DNA from 2 places in the Brachybacterium sp. SYSU DS0246 genome. Region 2 is predicted to be linked to the other one. Evidence: predicted binding sites of a transcription regulator. Region 2 holds the regulator's gene; the other holds the start of a gene.
What was found. The regulator HspR, encoded in region 2, represses chaperone genes until heat shock. The targets are predictions, from matches to a motif close to AAGTTGAGTCNNNNNGACTCAACTT.
Positions count from the first base shown of each region.

Region 1: the regulator HspR is predicted to act here: its motif matches at 4,279-4,303, upstream of AC5020_RS12440 (Hsp20/alpha crystallin family protein).

Region 1 is NZ_JBZXYT010000024.1:24,015-31,964, forward strand. Features, by position in the region: gene AC5020_RS12420 (peptidylprolyl isomerase) at 19-555, shown strand; gene AC5020_RS12425 (winged helix DNA-binding domain-containing protein) at 748-1,902, shown strand; gene AC5020_RS12430 (rhomboid family intramembrane serine protease) at 1,961-2,875, shown strand; gene pcp (pyroglutamyl-peptidase I) at 3,568-4,200, opposite strand; gene AC5020_RS12440 (Hsp20/alpha crystallin family protein) at 4,409-4,918, shown strand; gene AC5020_RS12445 (GNAT family N-acetyltransferase) at 5,263-5,919, shown strand; gene AC5020_RS12450 (ABC transporter ATP-binding protein) at 6,032-7,846, opposite strand; gene AC5020_RS12455 (ABC transporter ATP-binding protein) at 7,843-7,950, opposite strand, start outside.
Region 2 is NZ_JBZXYT010000017.1:21,490-29,439, reverse strand. Features, by position in the region: gene AC5020_RS10130 (carboxylate--amine ligase) at 1-817, shown strand, start outside; gene AC5020_RS10125 (YbhB/YbcL family Raf kinase inhibitor-like protein) at 934-1,416, shown strand; gene AC5020_RS10120 (glycosyltransferase) at 1,609-2,934, shown strand; gene AC5020_RS10115 (TVP38/TMEM64 family protein) at 2,931-3,695, shown strand; gene AC5020_RS10110 (glycosyltransferase) at 3,715-4,965, shown strand; gene AC5020_RS10105 (heat shock protein transcriptional repressor HspR) at 4,883-5,320, opposite strand; gene AC5020_RS10100 (DnaJ C-terminal domain-containing protein) at 5,494-6,540, opposite strand; gene AC5020_RS10095 (nucleotide exchange factor GrpE) at 6,709-7,407, opposite strand; gene dnaK (molecular chaperone DnaK) at 7,407-7,950, opposite strand, start outside.

The sequences.
Region 1 (7,950 bases), on a different contig from region 2:
CTGTGCGAGGATGACGCCATGTTCGCAACTCTGCACACCAACCACGGGGACATCCGTCTCGAGCTGTTCCCGGACCACGCACCCAAGACCGTCGACAACTTCGTCGGCCTCGCCGAGGGCACCCGCGAGTTCACCGACCCCGAGAGCGGCGAGAAGGTCACCCGTCCGTTCTACGACGGCGTCGTCTTCCACCGCATCATCTCCGGCTTCATGATCCAGGGCGGGGACCCGATCGGCACCGGCACCGGCGGTCCCGGCTACACCTTCGACGACGAGATCTCCGAGAAGAACTTCAACGAGCCCTACGTGCTGGCCATGGCCAACGCCGGCAAGCGCATGAACGCCATCACCGGCCAGCCCGCCGGCACCAACGGCTCGCAGTTCTTCATCACCCTCGGCCCCACCCCGCACCTGCAGGGCAAGCACACCGTCTTCGGCCAGGTGGCCGACGAGGACTCCAAGAAGGTCGTCGACGAGATCGGTGCCGCCAAGACCGATATGCGCGACCGTCCCCTCGAGGACATCGTCATCAACTCGGTGACCATCGAGAAGTGAGCCCCACGGCCTCGAACTTGACCTGGGCGCAGCCCCGAGGCCACCTCGGCCCGATCCCGGCCCGGTAACCGCGGGCCGGATCGTCGCCCGATGCAGCGGCACCTCCCGGAGCAGATCTCGCACGAGACGCTCCGTGAGGTGCCGCTGTCGTATGCAGCCGGGTCCGTCGGCCCCCGCCACTAGTCTCGCGTCATGACGCAGCGACACCTCGCCGGTGCCCGGATCCTCGCGCAGGGCCTCGCCGGCCCGCGCTGCTTCGACAGCCCGACGGAGGCGGCCCATGCCTTCGGCGCCCATCAGGGACAGGACCTGGCCGGCGTGATGGCGTCGCTGGCGCTGCGCACCGGCGGCGAGCTCGAGCCGGTGCTCGCCGCCTTCGACCGCGCAGAGATCGTGCGCGGCTACCCGATGCGCGGAACCGTCTTCGCCGTCGCCGCGGACACCCTCGCCTGGCTCACCCAGCTGTGTGCGGCCGGCCCGCTGCGCGCCTCGATCGGTCGCCGAGCCCAGCTGGGCCTGGACGAGGAGCATTTCCGGCGGGCCGCGGACGTGCTCGTCGAACTCGTCACCCCGGCCTCGCAGCGCGGCGTGGGACGGGGCGTGCTGCGCAAGGACCTCATGGCCGCCTGGGAGGCGGCCGGCGTGGCGACCGACGGTGGCCGCGGCTATCACCTGCTCACCTACTTCCTGGCCTCCGGGCTGGTCGCTCTCGGCCCGTGGCGCGAGCAGGAGACCGCCGTGGTGCTGGCCTCTGCCTGGCTGCCACCGCGCTCGGACCTCGAGGGGGCTTTCGGGGGCGATGAGACCGCGGCGATCGCCGAGCTCGCCCGGCGGTACTTCACCAGTCACGGCCCGGCAGGGGAGCGGGACCTGGCCTGGTGGTCGAAGCTCCCGCTGGGAAGGATCCGCTCAGCGCTGCCCCAGATCACGGAGCGGCTGGAGACGGGCTGGGCCGACGGGGACGGGCGGCTGCACACCACTGCGGCCGACGCCCGCTCCGGCGGCGGCGAACAGCTGTGGTGGCGACCGGGGCTGGCCGAGGACTATGCGGCGCGGGAGAAGGAGACCATGCGGGAGATGCTGCTGCCGGGGTTCGACGAACTCGTCCTGGGCTACCGGGACCGCCTGTACCTGATGGACGAGAAGCGCCACCAAGCGCTCGTGCCCGGCAACAACGGCGTCTTCAAGCGCGCCGCGATCCGCCGCGGAGAGATGCGCGGGACCTGGACCCGGAAGGGCCCTGCCCGCCGACGGAAGCTCGACCTCACCGAGCTGCACCCGATCAGCGCCTCCCAGCGAGCCCGGTACGAGAAACTCTTCGCCGCCTTCCCCTACACCTCGCCCTGAGCCGAACCTCTTGGCAGCGCGCGGCTCCGGCCCAGGTCCCCGTGGTGGAATGGACGCCATGGAACGCCCCAGCTACGGCTACAGCGCCGAGGACAACCCTGACCCGCAGGGCCAGCCGGTCTGCCCCCGCCACCCCGACCGGGTGAGCTACGTGCGCTGCAAGCGCTGCGACCGTCCGGCCTGCCCGGACTGCCAGCGACCGACATCAGTGGGGGTGCTCTGCGTCGACTGCGAACGGGAGATCTCCCGGCAGCAGGCATCGGCACGGCCGCGCAACGCGATGGGCGGGACCATCGGGGCTCGTCGGCCCTACGTCACCTACACCGTCATGGCCCTGTGCATCCTGGCCTACGTCGGCCAGACCGTCGCGGGCGATCTCGTCTACCAGCTGGGCGTCTTCGCCCCGTTCCGTGCCCTGGTCATGCCGTGGACCTTCCTCACCGGCGGCTTCCTGCACGGCGGCATCATGCACCTGGTGCTGAACATGTGGGCCCTGTGGGTGGTGGGCCAGTACCTCGAGCAGACCATGGGCCACGTGCGGTTCGCGGCGGTCTACTTCGTCTCGGTCCTCGCCGGCCACATGGCCGTCTACCTGCTCACCGACCCGCTCAGCCAGGCCTGGTACGGCGGCACGCTCGGGGCCAGCGGCGGCGTGTTCGGGCTGTTCGCCGCGATGTTCGTCGTCAACCGGCGGATGGGCGGGCAGACCGCCCAGATCGCGGTGCTGATCGTGCTGAACCTCGTCATCACCTTCACCGTTCCCAACATCTCCTGGCAGGGTCACCTGGGCGGGCTCATCATGGGCGGCCTGGTCACCGCCGGGATGTTCGCCCTGCGTCCCAAGGCGACACCGGGGGTGGACCGGCAGGCGCTCGCCCGGCGCTCGGCGATGGTCCACGTGGGGATCGTGGCGTGCGGGGTGCTGCTGTGCGTGGCGCTGGTCGCCGCCAAGACGGTCATGCTCCCCGCCTGACGCCTGACGCCTGACGCCTGACGCCTGACGCCTGACGCCGGCGCACTCGGGCTCGGCGCCGGACCCCGGGATCGCCCGGCACAGAGACCCCCGCGGGCGAATCACATGGCTGTGACTATCCCCAGCTGTGGACGGGGATGTGGAGAAATGGCCAACGGCGGGGGACCGAGCGAGCATCACTGTGGAAAACTCGCCGTCCGTGGTGGACGCGCGGTGTGGACGGCCGGAGCGACGATCCTCCGTGCCTCCCGCAGCGCGCTGTGCCTGAACTGCTCTGGCCAGCGTCTTCGTCGCGCACGGGTCCGGTGCAATCGCATCCGGCCGTCGGGCCCCTGCTCGGCTGATAATGCGCATGACCTGCGCGTTCGGTTCTCGGTCCTGCAGGCGGCCACGAGCCGGCGGCTGGTGTGGACAACGCTCGTCCGCCATTCGCCTGGGGACACGCTGTACATGGGCTCGATGTGGCTCGTACCTGGTGAACTACACGTCTGTCATTCATCCACCGTTGTGGACAGTGATGTGGACAGCCGGGCTCAGCGGTCCGTGCACGAGCCGTCGGCCGCGGCAGCACGGAGTGCCATCGGGAGTTTTCCACGTGCTCTGCCCGTCAGGAAGAGCCGATGTGGGGGCTCAGGCAGGAAGGCCTTCGCAGTGACCGGGCGGCGCCACCGGGCCACGCCGGTCGCGGACGGTCAGTGCAGCGCGCCGCCGCTGACTCGTACATCCGACGGGGCGCCCAGTGCGACCTCCGTGAGACGCACCAGGCCGGCAGCGGCCACTCCGACGTCGACCGCGTCGGTCGACGGCACGTGGACGAACCCGCCGCGGATCGCGCCGGCGGCCCCGGTCCCGGTGGCCACCAGGTGCTGCAACCGATAGAAGACGTCGTTGCACACGTACGTGCCCGCCGTCTGCGACACCGAGGCCGGGATGGCCTCGGCGGACAGTGCTGCGACCATCGCCTTGATCGGAAGATCGGTGAAGTATGCGACCGGGCCGCCGGTGATCACCGGCTCGTCGATCGGTGCGGCTCCGGCGTTGTCGGGGATGCGGGCATCGCGGATGTTGATCGCCACCCGCTCCGGCGTGATCGCGGTGCGCCCGGCGGCCACGCCTGTCGCGATCACGAGCCCTGGACGGTGTTCGCGCACAGCCGTCTCGAGCAGGTCCCCGGCGCGACCGAACTCGACGGGCAGTTCGACGTCCTGGACCGCGACCCCGCGGTCACGCAGCATGGGCGCCGCCCGCCGCACCGCCTCCCATGAAGGGTTCTCGAGCTCGCCGCCGAAGGGCGCGAAGCCGGTCAGGAGTACGTCGATGGTCATCGTCGGAGCCTATCGCCGGCACCGGGACGGCCCGCTGCGCGAGCGGTCACGCGGACACCCATGAGACGTGATACAGATCACATGAGTCTTAGGGGCTCAACTTTGGAATACGGCGTGGGGCCCAGGTGTTGTGCGGGGTGAGAGCGCCAGGGACGGCGCGCTCCGCAGGTTCTTCGATGTACGACCGAGACACTCCAGGAGGTTCATCATGGCTCGCACGTTCTCTCCGTTCCAGGAAGTCGATCGACTCTTCACCGATCTCACCCGTACCCCCGCCTCCGTCGGCATGCCGATGGATCTCTACCGTGACGGTGACAGCTTCACGGCGGAGATCGACCTGCCGGGCGTGGACCCCTCCAGCATCGACGTGGACGTCGATGACCGCACCCTGACCGTCCGCGCCGAGCGCTCGGGCTCGACCCCGCAGAGCGAGCGCACGTGGCTGACCCGCGAGCGTCCCAGCGGCACCTTCGCCCGACAGATGACACTGGGCAGCCGGGTCGCTCTGGATCGCATCCAGGCCGACTACGCCGACGGCGTGCTGCGCCTGACGATCCCGATGGCCGAGGAGGCCAAGCCGCGCAAGATCGCGGTGGGCCACAGCGACCGTTCGCAGGAGATCACCTCGAGCGAGAGCGGCTCGGGCCAGGACTCGAACCAGGCCCAGACCCTCGAGGGGTCGACGTCGGACCAGAAGGCGGAACCCGTCGGGGTGTGACCGGACCGGCCGGGACCCGGGTGCGTTCAGCAGGCTGACCCTGCCGGGTCGCCGGCAGGGTCAGCGCAGCGCCCCGCCCGAGGACCCGACCAGCAGCCCAGGCCGGGGTCGGTCGCCGCAGCCAGTCAGCTGGCGCGACGACCGGCCCCGGCCTCCTCATGCCTGATCCCGGCGCGGTCCCCGCTGACCCCGACGCCCTCCCCGCCGGGCCCGACGCCTCTCCGCCGGGCCCGACGCCCTCTCAGCCCGGCTCGCGCGTCTGCCACGGCGGCCTCGCGAGCGTGGTCGTGGAACGGGCATCCGGACCGGCTGCGGGATGCGGCCGGTGTGCCTAAGGTGGGGCGATGGAGACGCGCCCCGGCCTCGACGTGCTGTACCCGCCCCTCGGCCTGAGCATCCGCGCGGGCGACCTCACTCTGCGTCCGCTCGCCGATGCCGATCTGCCGGAGTACGCGGAGCTGATCCGTCGGCCGATCTTCGAGGATCCCGAGGTGCCCTACGCGTTCCCCTGGTACCGCGCCGAACCGGATGTGCGCGTGCGCGAGGCGGTGAAGTTCCAGTGGCGGATGCGCTCGAACGTCTCGCCCGAGTCGTGGGCCCTGAACTTCGGGATCTGGGCCGACGGGCGCCTGATCGGATGCCAGGACGTCTCCGCCCAGCGCTTCGCCGACCGACGCACGGTCGGGACGGGCTCCTGGCTGACCCTGGACGCCCACGGCAACGGCTACGGGAAGCTCATGCGCCAGGCGATGCTCGTCCTCGCCTTCGATCACCTCGGAGCGCAGCGGGCCGAGTCCTCGGCGGGCATGGGCAACGACGCGTCCTTCGGCGTCTCCCGGGCCTGCGGGTACGTCGACAACGGGACGCACGTGTCCACCGACGGGGATCCGATCGTTCTCGAGCAGCGCTTCCTGGTCACGCCGGAGATGTTCCGGCGCCCGGAGGTGCCGGTCGAGGTGGAGGGGTTCACCGGCGAGCTGCGAGCGATGCTGGGAGCCTGAGCCGGATACTCGTCCGGCCCCTGCTCCCCGGGCTCGCGCTGCCGCGCCAGTGGCTCCCGGCTCGCGGTCCACCGGCTCCCGGGTCGCGGTCCACGGACGCCGCTGATCCCCGCTACATCGACTCCTGCCACGCCTGGTACAGCGCCGCGAACCGGCCGCCGGCACGCACCAGCTCCTGCGGGGAGCCGTCCTCGACCACCTCGCCGCCGTGGACCACGAGCACCCGGTCCGCGATCATCACCGTGGTCAGGCGGTGGGCGATGATCAGCGAGGTGCGCTGGCCCAGCAGGCGCGTCAGGCCTTCCTGGACCATGCGCTCGGAGGGGATGTCCAGCGAGCTGGTGGCCTCGTCGAGGATCAGCACCCGCGGGTCGGCGAGGAAGGCGCGGGCGAAGGAGATCAGCTGCCGCTGACCGGCCGAGACGCGCCCGCCGCGCTTGTTCACGTCGGTGTCGTACCCGTAGGGCAGGGACTCGATGAAGGAGTCGGCGCCGATCGCCTTCGCGGCCCTCTCGATCTCCTCGCGGCTCGCGCCCGGCTTGCCGAGCGCGATGTTGTCCGCGACGGTCCCGGAGAACAGGTAGGCCTCCTGGGTGACCATGACGATGTTGCGCGTGAGGTCCTTCATCGAGATGTCCCGCAGGTCCACGCCGTCGAGCTTCACGCTGCCCTCGGTCGCGTCGTAGAAGCGCGAGATGAGCTTGGCGACGGTGGACTTGCCGGCACCGGTCTGGCCCACCAGCGCGACCGTCTGCCCGGCGGAGATGTGCAGGTCCATCGGCTTCAGTACCAGCGGACCGTCCGCGCTGTAGCGGAAGGAGACGTCCTCGAAGTCGATCTGGCCGCTCGAGGTCGGCATCGGGGTGGGGTCCTGGGGCTCCTTGACGGTGGGCTGGACGGCCAGCAGGTTCGCGATCTTCTCGAGCGCGGCCACCGCGGACTGGAAGGCGTTGTAGAAGTTCGCGATCTCGTCGACCGGCTGGAAGAAGCGGCGCGAGTAGAGCACGAGCGCCACCAGCACGCCCACCTGCAGATCGCCGTTCATGACGCGGAACCCGCCCACGACCAGCACGGCCGCGATGGTCACGTTGGCCAGGAAGCGCAGCGTCGGCTGGTAGATGCCGAAGACGTTGACCGAGCGCAGCGAGGCGTCGCGGTAGTCCTGGGCGAGGTCGTCGAACTCCTGCTGATTGCGCTCCTCCTTCCGGAAGGCCTTGACCGCGCGGATGCCGGCCATGGCCTCCACGAAGTGGACGATCAGACGGGCGGAGTGGGAACGGATCGCCCGGTACTCGATCCGCGAGCGCCGCTGGAACCACTTGGTGAGCATCACGCAGGGGACCAGCATGAGCAGCATGACGATCCCCGTCTGCCAGTCCATGACCACGATCAGCACGATCGTGAACACCATGGACAGCGAGGCGCCCACCATCACGTTCACGCCCGAGTCCAGCAGCTCGCGCAGTGCCTCCATGTCGGAGGTCTGCCGGGAGACGATCCGGCCCGAGGTGTAGGACTCGTGGAACTCGAGGTCCTGGCGCTGGGTGAAGCGGAAGACGCGGCGGCGCAGCGAGAGCAGCATCTTCTGGCCGACCACGACGGATTGCCGCACGTAGCCGTAGGTGAGCACGCCGCCGACGATCGCGGCGCCGAGGTGCATCGCCGCGGCCTGGAAGGCCGGGATGCTGTTGCCCTCCATCAGCTGCGGCAGCGCGTTGTCGATGCCCCAGGCGATGATCGCGGGCCCGGCCACCACGGCGAGCTGGGCGATGATGACCATCAGAGCCATCAGAGCGAACTGGCCCTTCACGGGGGCGATCAGCTCGCCGAGCAGCTTGAAGGACCTCTGCCGCGAGAGCTTGTTCTCCTCGGGGGAGAGGACTCGCTGTTCGTCGTCGTTCTGGTCCTGCAGGGTCGCGGTGCTCATCGCCCCTCCTCCCGGTCGCTGTGGTCCTGGTCGGAACGGCCGGCGGCAGGGATCCCCGCCGTGACGGTCACGGCATCGGTGTCGGCATCGGCATCGGCGCCGGT
Region 2 (7,950 bases):
GCTCGATTTCGCCGGCGGCTCCACCCCGGAGGTGCCCGAGCTCGATCTCGGCTGGCCCGTGGTCGCCAAGGCCTCCCGCTCCTCGGCGTACAACGCGGTCTCCTTCCCGGGCAAGCGCAAGGTCTTCGAGCTCCACGACCGCGCCCAGCTGCTCGACCTGGTCGGCCGGCTCAGCGCCGCCGGGTACACCGACCGCTTCGTGGTCCAGGAGATGATCCCGGGCGATGACACGTCCATGCTGTCGGTGACCGCGTACGTCGACACCCGCGGGAAGGTGACGCTGCTGGGCGGGGCGCAGGTGCTGCTGGAGGAACACACACCCATCGCCCAGGGGAACCCGGCGGCGATGTACACCACCGACCTGCCCGACGTGCTCGAGCAGTCCGTGCGCTTCCTCGAGCACACCGGCTACCGCGGCTATGCGAACTTCGATGTCAAGATCGATCCGCGCGATGGCATCGCCAAGTTCTTCGAGGTCAATCCCCGCATCGGTCGCAACAACTACTACATGACCGCGGCCGGCGCGAATGTCGCCGTGCCCGTCGTCGCCGATCTGGTCGAGGACCGCGAGGCGGAGCGGATGGTCCCGCAGCAGGAGATCCTCTACTCGATCGTGCCCTGGATGCTGCTGCGCCGGTACATCATCGATCCGGACCTGCGCGCGCGGGTGCGGGAGATCGGTCGGCGCTGCACCGTCCACCCGCTGTCCTACGGCCCGGAGGGCCCGCGGCGCCGCGCCTACGTCCTCGCCGCCCAGGCGAACCAGGTCAAGAAGTTCCTCCAGCACTACCCGCGACCGTCGGCCGACGGATTCTGAGCCGGACGCGCCCCGACGGCGGTGCGGGCAGAGTGGTCGGCTGAGCGGTCTGCCGAGCGGTAGACCGGGCCGCCGGCCGGTCGACAGCGCGACGGCACCTGCTTAGGCTGGCAGGCATGAGCGAGAACACCTTCACCGTGACCTCGAACGCGACCCCGGACGGCACCGAGGTGGCTCCCCAGCAGCTGGTGGAGAACCTCGGCGGGCAGAACCTCTCTCCCGACCTGACCTGGTCGGGCGCCCCTGAGGGCACCCGCTCGTTCGCGGTGACGCTGTTCGACCCGGACGCCCCCACCGGTTCCGGCTTCTGGCACTGGATCGCGTGGGACATCCCTGCCACCACGACCTCGCTGCCCCTCGGCGTCCCCCGCGAGGAGCCCTCCCTGCAGCAGGGCGTCAACGACTTCGGCAACCGCGGGTACGACGGCCCCGAGCCGCCGGCCGGACCGCCGCACCGCTACACCTTCACGGTCCACGCCCTGCCGGTCGAGACGCTGGGTGCGGACCCCGACGGTCCGCACATCGGGGCCCGGTTCGCGATCTTCAGCCAGCAGCTGGCCTCCACCTCGCTCACCGCGCATTACCAGGTTACGAACTGACGCACCAGGGGGAAACACTCCGCGACGGCTCGGGCGTGCCCCGTCGTGGTCGAAGATCGCCGCCCGTAGGCTCGAACCATGAGGTCGAGGACATCCCACGGTGAGTGGACGAGGCAGATATCAGACCGGAGTCTGACCCCGTTCATCCGCTCGACGGACGACGGAGACGCCTCCGAGTGCGAAGGTCGAGGGGTGAACGTGATCCAGATGCGCCCCGCCGACCGGGCGGCCACCGCCCGGACCGCCGCCGAGCGGACCGGGGGCGAGCGCCGCGGCGGGGAGCGTGCCGGCGGTGAACGCACCGGCGGCGAGCAGCGACCGCTGCGGGTGCTGCTGACCACCGACTGGTGGGAGCCGGTCGTCAACGGCGTCGTCGCCTCCGTCGCCACTCTGCGCCGGGAACTGATCGCGCTGGGCTGCGACGTCCGCGTCCTCACCCTCTCCCAGGGGATCCGCACCCGCAGCGAACCCGGCGTCTACCGCATCGGCTCGGTCTCCGCGGCCATGTTCTACGACCGGGCGCGGATCGGCATGCCGGCCAGCCGTCGAGTCCTGCGGGACATCCTGCGCTGGCGGCCGGATGTGATCCATTCCCACTGCGAGTTCTCCACCCATGTGTGGGCCCGCCGGATCGCCCGCACCCTCTCGGTGCCGCTGATCCACACGTACCACACCATCTACGAGGACTACACGCACTACTACTCCCCCAGCCGCACCGTCGGCCGCAAGGTGGTCGCGACCTTCTCGCGGCGCGTGCTCTCGGGCACCGACGCCGTCGTCGTCCCCACCGCCAAGGTCGCCGCGCTGCTGAGCGGGTACGGGGTGCGCCGGCCGGTCCACGTCGTCCCCACGGGGCTGGATCTGGAGCGTTTCCGACCGGCCGCCTCCGAGGCCGAGCGGGCCGACACCGCCGCCCTGCGCTCGCGGCTGGGCATCGGCGCGGACCAGAAGGTGCTGGTCTCGGTGTGCCGCCTGGCCAAGGAGAAGAACCTCGACGAGGTTCTGGACATGGTCGCGGCCGCCGGTCGCAGCGACGTGGTCCTGGTGCTGGTGGGCGAGGGCCCCTATCGCGAGGAGCTCGAGGAGCGCGCGCGGCAGCTGGGCATCGCCGATCGCGTCGTGTTCACGGGCGTGGTCGAGCCCGCCGAGGTCCAGCGCTGGTACCGCGTCGGCGACGTGTTCGTCAGCGCCTCCCTGAGCGAGACCCAGGGCCTGACCTTCATCGAAGCCCTCGCCAGCGGCCTGCCACTCCTGTGCCACCGGGACCCGTCGCTGGCCAGCGTGGTCCTCGACGGCCGCACCGGCCACCAGTACGAGACCGCGGCGGAGTTCACCCAGCATCTCTCGGCGCTGCTGGATGACCCGCGCACGCGCCGCGAGATGGCTGCGGCCGCGGTCGAGCACGCCGCGGCCACCTTCGGGGCCCGCCGGTTCGGCCGCTCCGTGCTCGAGGTGTACCAGCAGACGCTGCTGCGTCACTCCCCGCGCGTCATCACCCGGATGGCGGCCGTGGCATGAGCACCGCGATCCAGTCCGCACCCACCGCCGTGGCCGTCCCCGGCGGGATCTCGCGCGCCGAGCGCTCGACGCTGGAGCTCGCCGGGGAGCCCGGGACCGTCGCGCCACCGCGCATCGAGGACCACGGGGAGCTCGGATCGCTCGGAGACCTCGGAGCCGGCCCCGCCGTCCCGGCCCGTCGGGACCCCGTGCGGATCGCCGCCCGCCTCTCCCCGCTGCTGGGACTCGGGCTCAGCATCGGCTTGATCTGGTGGGGCCTGCAGACGGGCGTGCTGCAGTCACTGGCGAACCTCCAGAGCTTCATCGACTCCCTCGGAGCCTGGGGACCGGTCGCCTTCCTGATCGTCTCCGCCGCCTCGGTGGTGTTCCCGATCGTGCCCGGTGGCCTCCTGGTCATCGCCGGCCCGGTCCTGTTCGGCCCCGTCGAAGGCACCCTGCTGAACTACATCGCCGTGTGCACCGGGTCGCTCCTGAACTTCCTGATCGCCCGGCACGTCGGCCTCGCGCTCATCGAACGGATCTTCCGCCCGCGGACGGTCGAGAAATTCCTGGGCTGGACGCGCAACGCCCACTTCACCCGCGCCTTCGGCCTCGCGATCGCGCTGCCGATCGCGCCGGACGATCTGCTGTGCTATATCGCCGGGACCACCCGGATGCGGTGGCGCACGTACGCGGCGATCATCCTGCTGTGCAAACCGTGGGCCCTGATCGCGTACGGGCTCGGCGTCAGCGCCATCCTGCTCCGCGTCCTGCCCTGGTGAACGGAGGAGAGTCATGCTCATGAGGACCCGCGCCGTCAGGCGCCCCCGCCGGCCCTGGGACCCGGCCGTGCACTGGCTGGACCATGTCGTCCACACTCTCCTGCCCGGGCGGCACCCGCGCCGCAACGTGCGCACCCACGAGCCGCTGCGCGTGCTCATGCCGCACGGCATGGCCGGGCTCGCCCGCGAATCCGGGATCGGAGCGGCGATCCGGCATCAGGAGTCCGTGGTGCGCGCGCTCGGGCACAAGGTGGTCACCAATCCGCTGCTCCCCTTCGATGTCGTCCACCTCAACACCCCCTTCCCGGACACCCCGCTCCTCGCACGCTGGGCCCGTCTGTGGCGCCGGCCCGTGCTGGTGTGGGCGCACTCGACGGAGAACGACTTCCGCGATTCCTTCCCCGGCTCCAACCAGCTCGCGCCGCTGTTCCGGCGGTGGATCTCGCACCTGTACCGCCTCGGGGATGCCGTGGTCACGCCCAGCGAGTACTCCCGGGAGCTGGTCTCGGACCCGAAGTACGGCATCACCAGCAGCATCCATGTGCTCTCCAACGGCGTGGACACCACGTTCTTCCGTCCGGATCCCGAGGCGCGGCCGCGGCTGCGCGAGTCCCTCGGCATCGCCCCGGATGCGAAGGTGGTCATCAGTGTCGGCATGCAGCTGGTGCGCAAGGGGATCCTCGACTGGGTCGAGGTGGCCCGGCGGATGCCCGAGGTCACCTTCGTCTGGTACGGCCGCACGGACGAGCGCCTGCTGACGGCCGACGTCGAGCGCGCTCTGGCCACTGCGCCGTCGAACGCCCTGTTCCCCGGCTACCTCCGCCCCGACAAGCTGCGTGAGGCCTACTGCGGCGCGGACGTGTTCTGCTTCCTGACGAAGGAGGAGACCGAGGGGATCGTGCTGTGGGAGGCACTGGCCTGCGGAGTTCCCGCCCTGGTGCGGGCCATCCCGCTGTACCGGGACCGGATGCCCGACGGGGTGCTGACCCACCAGGTCGCCGGCGACGGCCCCGAGTTCCCGGCCGAGGTCGCGCGCAAGCTCACCGATCTGCTGGAGGGGCGGCTCGAGGACCTCACCGAGGCCGGGCGGCTCGCCGCCGAGGACGTCGATCTGCGCTCGGTGGCCCGCCGGCTCGAGGAGATCTACCGGCTGACGGGCGTGCAGCCCCATCGCCGCTCGCGCGGTCTCACTGCCGACGCGAGGGACGCCACAGTACGAGCGCGCCTCCGCCGCGCCGCTGGGGCCTCTCGCCCCGGCGCAGCGCGCTGATCTCCCCGTCGCGGTCGGCCGAGAACACCCGCCGCTGCGCGGGGGTCATCGCGTCGAGAGTCTCCTGGACGCTCTCGAGCTGGTCGGCGAGGTCGTTGACCTCGTCCTGCAGCTCCATGATCCGTTTGATCCCGGCGAGGTTGATGCCCTGGTCCTGGGAGAGGCGCTGGATCTCGCGCAGCTTCGCGACGTCGCGCGCACTGTAGCGCCGGCCCCGCCCGCGGGTGCGCTGCGGGGAGACCAGGCCCAGCCGGTCGTACTGGCGCAGCGTCTGCGGGTGCATCCCGGACAGCTCCGCGGCCACGGAGATCACGAACACGGGTGCGCGCTCGTCGATGCGGTGCGGGCCGGCCATCGGGGATGCTCCTTCCTGCGCCAGTTCCTACGCGCGATGCCTACGTCGGGTGAGGTCTGCTCCGTCCTACTCTGCCAGGCCGGGGCCCGCCGTCGGCGGCAGCCGGCGCACGAGGACTCGGTGGCGAGAGGCCGCGCCGGCGGAGCGGCGAGGCCGCCCCGCCGGAGAGGGTGTCAGCGGGCGGCGGCCTCCGCCAGTCCTGCCCGCGGGTCCTCGTCGGCCAGCGCCTCGCGCAGATCCTCGACGGCCCGCTTGGCCTTGCCCTCGACGTGGGTGGGCACCGCGACCTGCACGGTGACCAACAGATCACCCGTGGTCTTCTTCGTGGTGATGCCCTTGCCGCGCACCCGCAGGGTGCGGCCCGACGGGGTGCCCGGCGGCACCTTGACGCTCACGGAGCCGCCGTCGAGCAGCGGCACCGACAGCGTGGTGCCCAGGACCGCCTCGTCGAAGGAGATCGGGACGGTCAGGCGCAGGTTCGCGCCGTCACTGCTCCAGACGGGATGCTCCTCGACATCGAGGGTCAGCAGCAGGTCGCCCGCCGGCGCCGATCCGGGACCAGGCCGCCCCTTGCCGCGCAGCCGGATCTTCTGCCCGTCGTGCACGCCGGCCGGGATGCGCGCGGTCACGGTGCGTCCCTCGACGTTCAGGCGGATCTCGGTCCCCAGCGCGGCGTCGCGGAAGTCGATGCGGGTGCGGGCGGAGATATCGGAGCCCTTCGGCGGGGCGCCGCCTGGTCCACCGGCGCCGCCGAAACCACCCGTGGCGCCGAATCCGGCCGGACCGCTGCTGTAGCCACCGCCGGCCTGCCCGCCGAACATGCGCAGGATGTCCTCGAGATCCGGCTCTGCCGCGCCGCCCCGGGCGCCGCGTGCCCCGGCGCCGGAGAAGCCGCCGCCCTGGCCGCCGAACATGGAGGAGAAGACGTCCTCGAAGCCTGCACCGCCGGGGCCGCCCTGGCCCGCGGAGAATCGGGCGCCGCCGGAACCCATGGCATGGATCGCGTCGTACTGCTGACGCTGCTCGGGATCGTTGAGCACCGAGTAGGCCTCACCGACCTCCTTGAACTTCTCCTCGGCCGTGGGGTCGTCGGGATGACGGTCGGGGTGGAACTTCTTGGCCTTGGCCCGATAGGCCTTCTTGATCTCCTGCGCGCTCGCGTCCTTCGAGACGCCGAGGACCGCGTAGAAGTCCTTGTCGAGCCAGTCCTGTCCGGACATGTGCGTCTCCTTTCGGGAGCGTCAGGGGCTTCCTGGGGTCGGTGGGCGGTGAGTCGGTGGGTGAGAGATATGGGGCCGACGGGACGCGCCCGCCGGGGCGGGGAGGGCGGGGCCCTGCCGGCCGGGTGATGGCCGGCAGGGCCCCGCGCCGCCCCTAGGTGCGACCGGTCAGGCCGGGCCGCGGGTGCTCACCCGCGCCGGTCGCAGCACGCGCTCGCCCAGGGCGTAGCCGGGCTGCATGACCTGCGCGATCGTGGTGGTCTCGGCGTCGTCGGCCTGCTCGTGCATCAGCGCCTCGTGGAGGTTCGGATCGAACTCCTCCCCGACGGCGCCGTAGCGCCTCAGACCGTGCGACCCGAGGGTGTCCTCGAGCTTCTGGGCGATCGAGTGGAAGGGGGTGCCCTCGGCGATGTCGCCGTGCTGACGCCCCAGCTCCACATCGTCCAGGACGCCGATCAGCGAGGTCAGGACACGGCCCACGGCCGCCTCCTTGCCCGCCTCGGCGGCGCCCTCGATGCGCCGGCGCGAGTTGACGTACTCCGCCTGCTCGCGCCTGAGCTGTTCGGTCAGCTCGGTGACCTGGCCCTCGAGCTCGGCCACCCGGCCGGCATCTGCCGGGACCCCGCTGCCGGAGTCATCGCCCTCGGCCGCCTGCTCGTAGAGCTTCGCGGCCTCGGCCTCGATCGGGTCGACGGGCTCGGCGCCCTCGGCCGGGTCCTGCTCGTTCCCGGCGGAGGCGGTATCCGAGGCGCCGGAGTCACGGACGCTGCCGTCCTCCGGGTTCACCTTCCGCTTGTCGTTGAAGGAGAACCGGGGCTCACCCTCGGGGCGCTGCGCGTCGTCGGGAGTGCTCTGGTCCTCGCTCATCACTTCTTCTCCTCGTCCTCGTCCACGACCTCGGCGTCGACCACGTCGTCATCGTCCGACGAGGTCGAACCGTTCTCGGCACCCTCGGCCCCGGCGGCGCCCTCGGCACCCTCCTGCTCGGCCTGGGAGTAGATCGCGGTGCCCACGGCCTGCAGGGCCTCGTTCAGCGCGTCGCGCTTGGACTCGAGGTCCTCGGTGGAGGTGTCCTCGCTGGCGAGGGACTCCTTGGCCTCCTTGATGGCATCCTCGGCCTTGGTGCGATCCGCATCCGGCACCTTGCCCTCGTTGTCCTTGAGGACCTTGTCGCCCTGGTAGACGAGCTGCTCGAGGGTGTTGCGGGCGTCGGCGTTCTTGCGACGCTCCTCGTCCTCGGCGGCGTGGGCCTCGGCGTCCTTCACCATGCGGTCGATGTCCTCGTCGGACAGGGCGGAGCCGCCGGTGATCTGGATGGACTGCTCGTTGCCGGTGCCGCGGTCCTTCGCGGTCACGTGCACGATGCCGTTGGAGTCGATGTCGAAGGTGACCTCGATCTGCGGGATGCCG